2 regions of the Robertmurraya sp. DFI.2.37 genome follow, and region 2 is predicted to be linked to the other one. Evidence: a T-box and tRNA genes for the amino acid it is inferred to sense, from the RefSeq annotation. Region 2 holds a T-box; the other holds one or more tRNA genes.
What was found. A T-box is a leader RNA that pairs with one kind of tRNA and senses whether it is charged. The one in region 2 lies ahead of serS (serine--tRNA ligase), so its partner is inferred to be a tRNA-Ser.
Positions count from the first base shown of each region.

Region 1: it has a tRNA-Ser gene. The T-box ahead of serS (serine--tRNA ligase) is inferred to sense a tRNA for this amino acid. The anticodon was not compared.

Region 1 is NZ_JARGEJ010000090.1:4,256-11,280, forward strand. Features, by position in the region: gene rsbW (anti-sigma B factor RsbW) at 1-133, shown strand, start outside; gene sigB (RNA polymerase sigma factor SigB) at 111-905, shown strand; gene PZE06_RS24460 (PP2C family serine/threonine-protein phosphatase) at 902-1,498, shown strand; gene PZE06_RS24465 (Tex family protein) at 1,945-4,110, shown strand; gene cmpA (cortex morphogenetic protein CmpA) at 4,427-4,540, opposite strand; gene PZE06_RS24475 (SprT family protein) at 4,635-5,096, shown strand; tRNA gene PZE06_RS24480 (tRNA-Asn) at 5,387-5,461, shown strand; tRNA gene PZE06_RS24485 (tRNA-Ser) at 5,476-5,566, shown strand; tRNA gene PZE06_RS24490 (tRNA-Glu) at 5,578-5,652, shown strand; tRNA gene PZE06_RS24495 (tRNA-Asp) at 5,807-5,883, shown strand; tRNA gene PZE06_RS24500 (tRNA-Gln) at 5,898-5,972, shown strand; tRNA gene PZE06_RS24505 (tRNA-Lys) at 6,132-6,207, shown strand; tRNA gene PZE06_RS24510 (tRNA-Leu) at 6,226-6,310, shown strand; tRNA gene PZE06_RS24515 (tRNA-Leu) at 6,377-6,462, shown strand; tRNA gene PZE06_RS24520 (tRNA-Arg) at 6,537-6,613, shown strand; tRNA gene PZE06_RS24525 (tRNA-Pro) at 6,619-6,695, shown strand; tRNA gene PZE06_RS24530 (tRNA-Gly) at 6,757-6,830, shown strand; partial or broken rRNA gene PZE06_RS24535 (16S ribosomal RNA) at 6,959-7,025, shown strand, end outside.
Region 2 is NZ_JARGEJ010000078.1:1,637-8,661, forward strand. Features, by position in the region: gene PZE06_RS23510 (YaaC family protein) at 1-572, opposite strand, end outside; gene guaB (IMP dehydrogenase) at 740-2,206, shown strand; gene PZE06_RS29905 (D-alanyl-D-alanine carboxypeptidase family protein) at 2,370-3,737, shown strand; gene pdxS (pyridoxal 5'-phosphate synthase lyase subunit PdxS) at 3,874-4,764, shown strand; gene pdxT (pyridoxal 5'-phosphate synthase glutaminase subunit PdxT) at 4,768-5,346, shown strand; T-box leader at 5,401-5,625, shown strand; gene serS (serine--tRNA ligase) at 5,680-6,954, shown strand.

The DNA.
Region 1 (7,025 bases), on a different contig from region 2:
ATTAGGCCTCTACCTGATTGAGACATTGATGGATGAGGTGAAATTTCACCACAACGAAGGTGTGACCGTCTTAATGACGAAATACCTGGAGGGAGAGAAGGTGGAGAGTGGTGCAAAAACAATCTCACCCTAATCAGCTAACAAAAGAGGAGATAGATGAGTATATTCAATCCTTTCAGCTTTATGAAGATGAAGAAGCACAGGCAAAACTCGTTCTGCATTATAAACCTTTAATAGAAAATATTGCTCGTAAGTATTCAAAGGGACGCTCCTATCATGAGGATATGGTTCAAGTCGGTGTTATTGGATTGCTTGGAGCAATTAGACGTTATGATGCTAAAGTGGGAAAAAGCTTTGAAGCATTTGCTGTTCCCACTATCATCGGAGAAATTAAACGGTTTTTGCGAGATAAAACGTGGAGTGTTCATGTGCCTAGAAGAATTAAAGAAATTGGACCCAAAATTAAGAAGACAGTTGAGTCGTTGACAACAACTCTTCACCGCTCACCAAAAATTTATGAAATTGCACAAGCGTTGGATGTATCGGAAGAAGATGTGTTAGAAGCAATGGAAATGGGGAAAAGCTATCAAGCTTTGTCAATTAATCACACTTTTGAAGCCGATTCAGAGGGCGGTACGGTAACCCTGTTAGACATTGTAGGAAAAGAGGATTCAGGGTATGAAAAAGTCAATCAAAGATTGGTGCTGGAAAAGGTTCTCTACGTATTAACAGATCGTGAGAGGGAAATAGTTCAGTACACTTATTTAGATAATTTAAGCCAAAAGGAGACGGGCGAAAAATTGGGGATTTCACAGATGCATGTGTCAAGATTACAGCGGAGAGCAATAAAAAAATTAAAAGAAGCGATATTAGCAGATGATACTAACACGGAGTGTCATTCATGAAACATTACGTTACAGGTGATGTTGAAGTATTCGCTTATCAACGAACAAAAGAAGGCAATGTCCAATGTGGAGATGATTATTTTTATTTAAGTACAGATGACTATTTTATCTGTGTTTTAGCAGATGGACTTGGTAGTGGAGAAAATGCTTATGAATCAGCTACCGCGGTTGTAGCCATCGTCAAGCAATACCATAGTGAAGATGTAGAGACGATTATGCGAAGGTGTAATGCAGAATTAGCAGAAAAAAGGGGAGCTGCAGTAGCGATTTTTAAAGTGTATTTCTCGAAGAGGGAATTTGTTTATAGTTGTGTTGGGAATATCCGTTTTTTCCTTTACTCTTCTTCCGGGAAATTAACATACCCGCTACCAGTAACGGGTTACTTATCTGGTAAGCCGCAAAGTTTTCGAACACAGAATTATTCTTATGAGCAATATTCAACTTTTTTAATTTATTCGGATGGCTTTCATTTCAATGGGTTAAAAAGTTTGTTGAATCCGATCAGATCATTGAGCAGCATTGCGGAAGAAATAAAAAATAGGCCATTTCCTTTTGCTGATGATGCGACTTTTATCATTGGGAAATTATATTAAATGAGTACCTGTTATTCCTCATGCTTCACTAATAAGAAGAGGACTCAGGTGCTTTTTTGTTTGCTTCTTTTTATGGCGGTGCTGATAATTAGCTTGATTCCATTAGAGCAAGCTTGTATTCCTACATCACATGGAATCAGAGGATTCTTTTAGCAAAAGGCATGTGAAACACTTTGGCATTACACAAAATGAACCAACTACGCAAAGGTGAAAAGTGAATGGCATTCGACCGCCTTTTACGTTAAGGATAATTGGTTGTTTGCTTAATTTGGAAGGCGGTTGTTTTCGTCCGCTAAATTCCTTATTTATGTGTTCTAGCTGCTTGTGATCGGCCGTGGGCAAAAACACATTGACCTTCAAATGTGCAATCGGTTTCTTACTTTTGATAGAATAAGTAGAAGGTGACAATATCATAAATGTTGGAGGAACGTTTCGTGGAGCAAACAATGGATAAGCAAGAACCTATTTTAAAAATGATTGCTGCTGAGCAAGCAATATCTTTTAAATCAGTAAAAAATGTTATTTCTTTGCTGAATGATGGCAATACGGTCCCGTTTATTGCCCGTTATCGTAAAGAGCAAACAGGCGCTCTTGATGAAGTACAAATACGAAATATCATGGAAAGATGGAATTACATACAAAACTTAGAGCAGAGAAAAGAAGAAGTTATTCGTTTGATTGAAGAGCAGGGCAAGCTAACTCCAGAGCTCAAACAACAAATCGATGCTTCGCTAAAGCTGCAGGAGGTCGAGGATTTATATCGTCCTTATAAGCAAAAAAGAAGAACAAAGGCAACTGTTGCCAAGGAAAAAGGGCTGGAGCCACTGGCTGACTGGATATTAACTTTTCCGACTGCTGGCTCAATAGAAGAGAAAGCAAAAGAATTTTTATCTGAAGAGAAGGAAGTTGTCACAGTAGATGATGCTTTGTCTGGTGCGAAGGATATTATTGCAGAAACGGTTTCGGATGATGCAGATGGACGCAAATGGATTCGAACGGAAACCTTTAAGTCGAGCATTATTGAATCTTCTGTTAAAGATGCAGAAAAAGACGAAAAGAATGTTTATGAAATGTACTATGACTATTCTGAACCAGTCCATAAAATTGTCCCTCACCGTATTTTAGCGTTAAACCGTGGAGAAAAGGAAGAAATTTTAAGGACTTCTCTAAAACCGAATGTGGAGCGTATTTTAACTTACTTGAATAAAAAATGGATTAAAAATACAAAAGCCATTACGGCACAGCTCGTTGCAGAGGCAATTGAAGATGGCTATAAACGTTTAATTCAGCCTTCGATTGAGCGAGAAATTCGCGGTGAATTAACGGAAAAAGCGGAAGAGCAGGCCATCCATATCTTTTCAGAGAATTTGCGGAAGCTCTTGCTGCAACCACCGTTAAAAGGAAAAGTCGTGCTTGGAGTGGATCCTGCCTATCGCACAGGTTGCAAGCTCGCTGTCGTAGATGAAACAGGAAAGGTTTTAAAGATAGATGTTGTTTATCCACATCCTCCAAGTGCTAAACCGAAGGAAGCGAAGGAAAAGGTTAAAGCAATTCTGAATCAATATGGCGTTGAGGTTGTAGCCATTGGAAATGGAACAGCTTCAAGAGAAACAGAACAATTTGTTGCAGATATACTAAAGGAAGAAGAAGAGGCGATCTTTTATTTAATTGTTAATGAAGCAGGTGCTAGTGTCTATTCAGCTTCCGATATCGCTCGTGAAGAGTTTCCTGATTTTCAAGTCGAAGAAAGAAGTGCGGTATCAATTGCTCGACGACTTCAAGACCCGCTTGCGGAATTGGTAAAGATCGATCCAAAGTCCGTTGGGGTTGGGCAATATCAGCATGATGTTTCGCAAAAAAGATTGAATGAATCGCTCACTTTCGTGGTGGAGACGACTGTTAACCAAGTTGGAGTAAATGTGAATACGGCATCTGCGTCATTGCTACAATATGTAGCTGGACTGTCTAAAGCAGTTGCCAATAATATTGTGAAAAAGCGTGATGAAGAAGGAAAGTTTAGCAAAAGGGAGCAGTTAAAGAAAATTCCGAGATTGGGTGCGAAAACTTATGAACAGGCAATTGGCTTTTTAAGAGTGATCGATGGCACTGAACCGCTTGATCGTACAAGCATTCACCCGGAAAGTTATCCTGAAGTAAAGCGTCTTTTAAGCAATATTGGATTTACAACGAACGACCTTGGTTCAGAAGCGTTAAAAACCGTATTGTCAAAGGTTGATATAAAGGATATCTCTGCAGAGCTTGAAATAGGGGAGCTTACGTTAAAGGATATTATTGATGCATTAATGAGTCCTGAGCGCGATCCGCGAGACGATCTCCCAAAACCTTTGCTAAAAAAGGATGTATTAAAACTTGAAGATCTTAAAGCAGGTATGGAACTCCAAGGAACAGTAAGAAATGTCGTCGATTTCGGAGCGTTTGTAGATATCGGTGTGAAACAAGACGGCCTTGTCCATATTTCTAAATTAAAACGAGGGTTTGTCAAGCACCCTCTCGATGTTGTCTCAGTTGGTGACGTCGTTACTGTATGGGTGGATTCTGTTGATGTGAAAAAAGGAAGAGTTGCCCTGACAATGTTGTCACCGCAGGAATAGTGATGCAAAATGACAAGCTGCACATTCGGATTTAGATTGTGTAGCTTGTTTATTGTCGAGCCTGGTTTATTGAATAATTATCGCATGGGACGACTAAAAACAATGCGTTTATTAGGCTAGTATGATGCTGATGTTGCTTTCTGACCCCATAAAACGATAGGAGAAAACGGGTTTCTCCTATCGTTTTATGGAACCCTTTCAGTTATGCAAAACAGGTATGTGAAAGTTTCATTATCGAGAGAGCAGCCTCTAATAATTTGTGCGGCTTAAGCATTAGGGAATGTATCGCAATTTTTTGCTTTTAAACAGCGCATGTTTAGGAGCAGTGTTTTTTTCTGTAAAAGAACCAGCATTGATTCAGCAATTTAATTTGATGGCGATTTTTCTCAAGAAAGGCTCTTTGCATTTGATTTTGGAACCAAGTTGGCATGTTGAGACCTCCCAGTTTTAGAATTCAAAGGGTATATACAATGTATGCTATAATAGGTTGTCATGTTTACTTATAATGGAGAGGAAAACGTTTTATGGAGGAATTTCAATTACAAGGGCTTGTTGAGAAGTTGTCACTGGAGTTTTTCCAAAAGCCATTCAAACATAAAGCGATTTTTAATAATCGTTTACGCACAACGGGTGGCCGCTATTTATTGAAGTCCCATAATATTGAAATAAACCGAAAGTATTTGGAACAGTTGGGTAAGGAAGAATTAATCGGCATTATTAAGCACGAGCTTTGCCACTACCATCTTCATTTGGAAGGAAAAGGCTATCAGCATCGTGATGCTGACTTTAAAAAGCTTTTGAAAAAGGTTGGAGCACCCCGTTTTTGTAACGTATTGCCCTATCATCCGGAGAGAAAACGCACTTATAAGCTACATGTTTATAAATGTTCCCATTGTGGTCAGGTCTTTAAAAGAAAGAGAGCTGTAAATGTATTGCGATATGTATGTGGCAAGTGCCGAGGTAAACTTATCAAAATAAATGGTTGACATTTCAAAAAAAGGATGTTAATTTATATTTCCGTCGCACAATTATATAAGTCGAAAATACTTATATTTTTGTTCTTGACTTGGATATAACATCTCATTATAATATGAAGAGTCGATAAAAGAGAGACGGAAAAAAACATATTATTCCGCGGTAGCTCAGTGGTAGAGCAACGAGCAAAGCATCATGAAAGTGCTGCGAGTTGTACTCATCGAGTTGCTACTTGGTTTGTCTTTCTGAGATGAGGACAATCGGTAATGGATAATAGGTTTAGGAACAAAATAATTTTTATTCCGCGGTAGCTCAGTGGTAGAGCAATCGGCTGTTAACCGATCGGTCGTAGGTTCGAATCCTACCCGCGGAGCCACCATTTTGGATTATGGGGAAGTACTCAAGAGGCTGAAGAGGCGCCCCTGCTAAGGGTGTAGGTCGCGCGAGCGGCGCGAGGGTTCAAATCCCTCCTTCTCCGCCATTTTTCTGAATGGCCCGTTGGTCAAGCGGTTAAGACACCGCCCTTTCACGGCGGTAACACGGGTTCGAATCCCGTACGGGTCACCAATTCTTCTCAACCTGTTTCCTTTATTTCATTGAAAAGATTTTGCTAACGCGAAAAATTGTCATTTTCACTAGTGTGAAAAAAGGAAGGAAAGCTATTTTCTCCTACGTCGAAAAAGACAAAGGAAAGTTATTTTCACTATCGTGAAAAAACATTGGTCCGGTAGTTCAGTTGGTTAGAATGCCTGCCTGTCACGCAGGAGGTCGCGGGTTCGAGTCCCGTCCGGACCGCCATTAATTTTTAATAATGGGCTATAGCCAAGTGGTAAGGCAACGGACTTTGACTCCGTCATTCGTAGGTTCGAATCCTGCTAGCCCAGCCAATTTTTTAGAAGTGATTCTTTAGTCGGTACAGTAGCGGGGCAATTTATTTGTGAATTTGTTATCTGTTATGCCTGTCGATCCGCCATTTGAATGCTCTTTCTGAGATGGTAACATCACAGATGCCTTAAAGAATTTGGCAGTAGCACTTATTTAATTTAGAGCCATTAGCTCAGTCGGTAGAGCATCTGACTTTTAATCAGAGGGTCGAAGGTTCGAGTCCTTCATGGCTCACCAAGTTTTTTCATTTAATATGCGGGTGTGGCGGAATTGGCAGACGCACTAGACTTAGGATCTAGCGCCGCAAGGCGTGGGGGTTCGACTCCCTTCACCCGCACCATTAATTACCACTTGAAAATAATATTATTTTTACGTATAATATTATTTATCGCTTCTTTAGAATAATGCGGTCGTGGCGGAATGGCAGACGCGCTAGGTTGAGGGCCTAGTGGGGGCGACCCCGTGGAGGTTCAAGTCCTCTCGGCCGCACCAAAAAGTTTTGAAAGAATTGTTGACAATCAGATTATTATCGTGATATAATGATTAAGTTGTCTTTCGGATAGGATGCGCCCGTAGCTCAATTGGATAGAGCGTTTGACTACGGATCAAAAGGTTAGGGGTTCGACTCCTCTCGGGCGCGCCATACATCGGGAAGTAGCTCAGCTTGGTAGAGCACTTGGTTTGGGACCAAGGGGTCGCAGGTTCGAATCCTGTCTTCCCGACCATGAGTTGTTACGCACGACCAAGATAGAGCAGGGAAGATTAAGTGAAATTACAATAATAAATGCGGGTGTAGTTTAATGGTAAAACCACAGCCTTCCAAGCTGTTGTCGTGGGTTCGATTCCCATCACCCGCTCCAACAAAATTTTACACAATTGCACTTTGAAAACTAAACAAATCATACGTCAACAAATTATAGTGGAGGCACTCTTGTGAGAGCCAAAGCTAGCCAACGTTTATTTTAAACATAAGAGCTAATCTTACTCTTTTTTGGAGAGTTTGATCCTGGCTCAGGACGAACGCTGGCGGCGTGCCTAATACATGCAAGTCGAGC
Region 2 (7,025 bases):
TGAAAGAAGTCCAATACTTTTTTTGGAATAAAAAACTCATTTTCTTCATGATAGATATTGGTAAATGATGGAACCCCATCGAGGAACAATAGTAATGAATTTAATTCAGGTACTTGTTTAAAAAGGTTACCCATTGATATTTTATCCCCTTCCAAATGTTCCATGTGAAACAATTTATTCGCTAAGAAAGGAAACAGGCCTGTTTTTTGAAATTTAACTTCGTCCTGGAAAAAATGAAAATGCTGTTTTTTGCGCTTTCTGGCAGAAACACCATGAGCAAGGACAGAGGTAGTTTCTGGATAATTTGGATCGACTGTAAGGATACATGCTTTTATAAGATGGACAAGTCCATAAAAAAGCAGGATCGGTTGAATGATTAATGGGGAGTGTTTCCCTTGTTCGTAATATACTTTTCCATGTTCGAGATAATAAATGAAGGGATAACAATTTTCGTACGCTTTTTGCTCAGCGTTTTCTATTTTATTTTGCTCATAAATATTTTTTAAATATTGCTGTGTGTAGCTTGCTGAAAAAAATAGTGAAAATGAAGACCAATGAGAAGTGGACAACATGTTAACCTCCGAAAGAAACGTTGTATAATCAATTAAAATTAGAAAATAAAACCAATATTGTTGTAGGTGAATTATTAGAAAACTCTAACATATCATCTTATCCTTGACAGTATTTTAACCAATTGATAACCTACTAATAATATTTTCGAGTCTAGGAGGCCAAAAAGATGTGGGAAAATAAATTTGTTAAAGAGGGATTAACCTTTGATGATGTACTTTTAGTACCGGCAAAATCAGAGGTATTACCAAAAGATGTTCAGTTGCAAGTGAAGCTTACGGATAAGGTCAAGTTGAATATCCCGATTATAAGTGCAGGGATGGATACGGTCACTGAAGCAGAAATGGCGATTGCTATGGCTAGACAAGGTGGATTAGGGATTATTCATAAGAATATGTCAATCGAGCAGCAAGCGGATCAAGTACTCAAGGTAAAACGTTCGGAAAGTGGAGTTATTACGAATCCGTTTTTCTTAACACCTGAACATCAAGTGTTTGATGCTGAACATCTGATGGGTAAATATCGTATTTCAGGTGTGCCGATCGTTAATAATGAAGATGAGCAAAAACTTGTTGGTATCCTCACAAACCGTGACCTCCGTTTTATTCAAGATTATTCGATCAAGATTTCAGATGTGATGACAAAGGAAAATCTTGTCACCGCCCCAGTTGGAACCACATTGGACGAAGCTGAGAGCATTTTACAAAAGTATAAAATTGAAAAATTACCTTTAGTTGATGAGAACGGAATTTTAAAAGGATTAATTACAATTAAAGACATTGAGAAAGTGATTGAATTCCCGAACTCAGCAAAAGATGAGACGGGGAGATTATTAGCAGGTGCTGCAGTTGGTGTGACGAAGGATACAATGCGCCGTGTAGAAGCACTTGTTAAGGCTCAGGTTGATGTCATTGTTATTGATACGGCGCATGGACATTCTAAAGGAGTTATTGAAACAGTTAAACAAGTAAGAGATGCTTTTCCAAGCGTAGCGATTATCGCAGGGAATGTGGCAACGGCTGAAGCGACGAGAGAGTTGATTGAAGCAGGTGCTGATATTGTGAAAGTAGGAATAGGGCCAGGGTCTATTTGTACGACTCGTGTAGTAGCAGGTGTTGGTGTTCCGCAAATTACCGCGGTCTATGATTGTGCAACAGAAGCTAGAAAGTATGGAAAAACGATTATCGCTGATGGTGGAATTAAATACTCTGGTGATATTGTTAAAGCATTGGCAGCAGGTGGACATGCTGTTATGTTAGGAAGCTTACTTGCCGGTGTATCTGAAAGTCCGGGAGAAACGGAAATATTCCAAGGACGTCGATTCAAAGTCTATCGTGGAATGGGCTCAGTTGCCGCAATGGAAAAGGGTTCAAAGGATCGTTATTTCCAAGAGGATAATAAAAAGTTTGTCCCAGAAGGTATTGAAGGAAGACTTCCATATAAAGGGCCTTTAACGGATACAATATATCAGTTAATCGGTGGAATTCGTTCAGGAATGGGTTATTGCGGGACAAAGGACTTAGAAGAATTAAGAGAGAATGCGCAATTTATTCGTATGACGGGTGCAGGGCTAAGAGAAAGCCACCCACATGACGTACAAATTACGAAAGAAGCACCAAACTACTCTATTTCATAAAATGAAAAACTGACCTGCTGCGTATGCCGCTGGTCAGTTTTTTTGCGAAATTATAAGGAAAATTTCCAGTCTCATAGAAAAATAGGAAAATACTCTATCTATGCTTGTATACCGAACTATGTTAAAATAACAAGGGTGTATAATAAGACTTGGAGGGCTCACAGTGAAAAAAAGCTTCATACAAAAAAGTTTCGTATGTCTATTAACATTTGTATTACTAATTGGTTTTATACAAAAACCGGCAGCGGCTGCTGAAAATATAGATATCAATGCGAATGCGGTAATTTTAATCGATGCGGATACAGGTAAAATACTTTATGAAAAAAATTCAGAAGCCGTATTAGGAATTGCCAGCATGACAAAAATGATGACCGAGTACCTCCTTTTAGAAGCTGTAAAGGAAGGGAAAGTAAAATGGGATCAAACTTTTACCGTCTCTCCAGAGCTTGCTAAAATGTCTCATGATAGCAATTTAAGTAACGTTTTTTTACGTGTTGAGGGGACATATACAGTAGAAGATCTTTATTCTGCTATGGCAATTGAGTCAGCAAATGCTGCAACGATAGCCATTGCTGAAATTGTAGCTGGTACAGAAGCTAATTTTGTGAAATTAATGAATGAAAAGGCTGAAGAGTTAGGTCTTGGTGATTTTAAATTTGTCAATTCAACAGGGCTAAATAATCGTGATGTAGCAAAGCATTTCCCAGATGTTGTTGGTGGTGCAGATGAAGAAAACGTGATGTCGGCAAGAGCGGTAGCAAAATTAGCCTATCATATTATAAAGGATTTCCCGGAAGTTTTAGAAACGTCTAGCATCCCTGAAAAAATGTTTGCACAGGGTACAGATGATAAATTTGAAATGAAAAACTGGAACTGGATGTTAGAGGGTTATCGTGATGTTGCAGATAAATATCCAAACTTTCAACAGTTCACCTATGAAGGTTTAGATGGATTGAAAACAGGGTCTACAAGCTTTGCAGGTTTTTGTTTTACGGGTACTGCCAGTAGAGATGGTGTAAGATATATTACGGTTGTAATGGGAACGAAATCAACAACTGATCGTTTTGTGGAGACAAAAAAACTATTAGATTATGCCTTCAATAATTTTAGTAAAGAAGAATTAGTTCCTGCTGAATATGTGATTAAGGGAACGGAAACGGTTCCTGTTGCCAAAGGAAAAGAGGATCAAGTAAAGGTTCATACAGCAGATGCGATTAATAGTGTTGTACCAGCTTCTGAGCAAGAAAACTTTGAGACTCTGGTCGAGCTTGATAAAGAGAAGCTAAATGAAGACGGCAGTTTAACAGCTCCTATTAAAAAAGGAGATAAGCTTGGAACAGTAACGGTTCAATTTAAAGATGAAGAGACTGTTTATTTAAGCTCTGAGGGACAGAGGAGTATGACAGTTGATTTAGTTGCAGCTGAGGATGTTGAGAAAGCAAACTGGTTCGTCCTTATGATGCGTGGAATTGGTGGATTCTTCGGTGATTTATGGAGCAGTGTTTCCTCCACAGTTAAGGGTTGGTTTTAATAAGGGATTTTAAAAAAGGTTTCTTGTCTTGACAGGAAACCTTTTTTGTTGTTTATTTTCATTAGGGAAGGATGCTAATTCCGATGGATTTAGTAGATGTTTTATTTTTAATTTAGCAATAACCAATATAAGGGGGATGACTTACGTGAAAACAGGAACAGAGCGCGTTAAACGTGGTATGGCCGAAATGCAAAAAGGCGGCGTTATTATGGATGTTGTAAATGCAGAACAAGCAAAAATAGCAGAAGAAGCTGGTGCTGTTGCAGTAATGGCATTGGAAAGAGTCCCATCGGATATTCGAGCTGCAGGCGGAGTGGCACGTATGGCAGATCCTCGTATTGTAGAAGAGGTTATGAATGCTGTAACGATCCCTGTTATGGCGAAGGCAAGGATTGGACATATTGTTGAAGCTAGAGTACTTGAGGCAATGGGTGTAGATTACATAGACGAGAGTGAAGTATTGACGCCTGCTGATGAGGAATACCATTTAAATAAGCGTGATTATACAGTGCCGTTTGTTTGTGGATGTAGAGATTTAGGTGAGGCCGCCCGCCGTATTGGAGAAGGTGCTTCGATGTTGCGTACAAAGGGGGAACCTGGAACTGGCAACATCGTTGAGGCGGTTCGACATATGCGCAAGGTCAATGCACAGGTGCGTAAGCTTGTGAATATGAATGCTGATGAAGTGATGACAGAGGCTAAGCTTCTAGGAGCGCCGTATGAGCTTCTATTAGAAATTAAAGAACTTGGCCGCCTTCCGGTCGTTAATTTTGCAGCAGGGGGGGTTGCAACTCCTGCTGATGCGGCATTAATGATGGAGCTAGGTGCTGATGGTGTATTCGTAGGTTCTGGAATTTTTAAATCGGACAATCCTGCGAAATTTGCTAGAGCAATTGTAGAAGCTACGACTCATTATCAAGACTATAAATTAATTGCAGAGCTTTCAAAAGAGTTAGGAACACCGATGAAAGGGATCGAAATTTCTACATTAGCCCCTGAAGCTCGCATGCAAGAACGCGGTTGGTAAAAGATGATAAAAGTAGGAGTACTGGCACTGCAAGGCGCAGTTAGGGAGCATGTTCAAGCTATCGAGGCGTGTGGGGCTGAAGCGGTAGTGATCAAGAAAAAAGAGCAGTTGGCAAATGTAGAAGGGCTTGTTATGCCAGGTGGGGAAAGTACAGCGATTAGGCGATTGATCGATAAGTATGATTTTATGGACGAGTTGAAAAAATTCGCCCAAGCTGGCAAGCCGATGTTTGGGACATGCGCTGGTCTTATTTTATTGGCGAGAAATGTTGTTGGTCATGATGAACCCCATATTGGTGTTATGGATGTGACAGTGGAAAGAAATTCTTTTGGACGGCAGAGGGAAAGTTTTGAGGCGAATTTAACTATCTCAGGTATAGCAGAGAATTACAACGCTGTTTTTATTCGAGCTCCTCATATCGTCAATGCTGGTGAAAATGTGGAGATATTGGCCAAGCATCATGAGCGCATTGTGATGGCTCGTGATGGAAATTTACTAGGCTGTTCATTTCATCCAGAATTAACAGATGATTATCGGATCACGGCTTATTTTATCGAGATGATAAAGGAAACAATTGTATAAAAAGGTTGCAATTGAAGAATAATTATAGTACATTAAATTACAAAATTCCCTATAATAAAAGCAATGAGAGGAAATAGTAACAGGAAATCCGTTCTAAAAGAGAGCTGATGGTCGGTGCAAATCAGTGAATGGAGCTTGTGAATCCATCCTTGAGTGAAGTATGGAATGCTCCTTTGAGAGTGTAGTAAATACTTCCGGGTTAAACCGTTATTGATTTAAGGTGGAAAGTCTTTTTTGCTTTCAACTAGGGTGGCAACGCGGGTAACTCTCGTCCCTTTTTTGGGACGGGAGTTTTTTGTTTGCAAAAATATGATTTATGAAGAGGTGTTTAGAATGTTGGATTTGAAATATTTGCGTGCCAACTTTGAAGAGGTAAAAGAAAAGCTTCAACATCGCGGCGAAGATTTAACAGATTTGGGGAAATTCGAGGATCTAGACAAAAAGCGACGGGATTTAATTGTTGAGGCTGAACAGTTAAAAAGCAAACGTAATGAAGTATCTCAACAAGTCGCCGCTCTAAAGCGTGAGAAAAAGGATGCGGACCAATTAATCGCTGAAATGCGTGAAGTAGGCGATAAAATTAAAGTTCTTGATGAAGAGTTACGCAATGTTGAGGAAACACTTGAGAATTTATTATTAAGTATCCCTAATATTCCACATGAGAGCGTTCCGATCGGTGAAACAGAGGATGACAACGTGCTTCATCGTACGTGGGGAGAAGTTAGGCAGTTTGATTTTGAGCCTAAACCCCACTGGGAAATAGCTGATGCACTAGGCATTTTAGACTTTGAAAGAGCAAGTAAGGTGACAGGGAGCCGCTTTGTTTTTTACAAAGGTTTGGGAGCTCGTCTTGAACGTGCATTGTTTAATTTCATGCTGGATTTGCACACGGAAGAGCATGGATATGAAGAAGTATTACCTCCGTATATGGTCAATCGAACAAGTATGACGGGCACAGGTCAATTGCCAAAATTTGAAGAAGATGCTTTCTTAATCGGGAGTGAGGATTATTTCTTAATACCAACGGCTGAAGTGCCTGTGACAAATCTTCATCGTGATGAAATCCTAGATGGGGACACTCTACCTATTAATTATGCAGCATTTAGCGCATGTTTCCGCTCTGAGGCTGGCTCTGCTGGACGAGATACAAGGGGATTAATTCGTCAGCATCAGTTCAATAAAGTTGAGCTTGTAAAATTCGTGAAGCCAGAGGAGTCTTATGAAGAGCTTGAAAAATTAACAGGTAATGCAGAAAAAGTTTTGCAATTGCTTGGGCTTCCTTATCGTGTTATGAGCATGTGTACAGGAGACTTAGGATTCACTGCTGCAAAGAAATATGATATTGAAGTGTGGATTCCGAGCTATGAGACATACCGTGAAATTTCTTCTTGTAGTAATTTTGAAGGGTTCCAAGCAAGAAGAGCGAATATTCGCTTCCGCAGAGAACCGAAGGGTAAACCAGAGCATGTTCATACTTTAAATGGTTCTGGTCTTGCGATTGGTAGAACGGTAGCGGCAATTCTTGAAAATTATCAGCAAGCTGATGGCAGTGTTGTGATCCCTGAAGTGTTACGTCCGTATATGGGAAATAGAGAGGTAATTAAGTAAAGTTAGCATAAAAGAGGTTAGACATGACGAGTTTCAAAAAGAGAATGAGAGTTCCTTCTCATTCTCTTTTT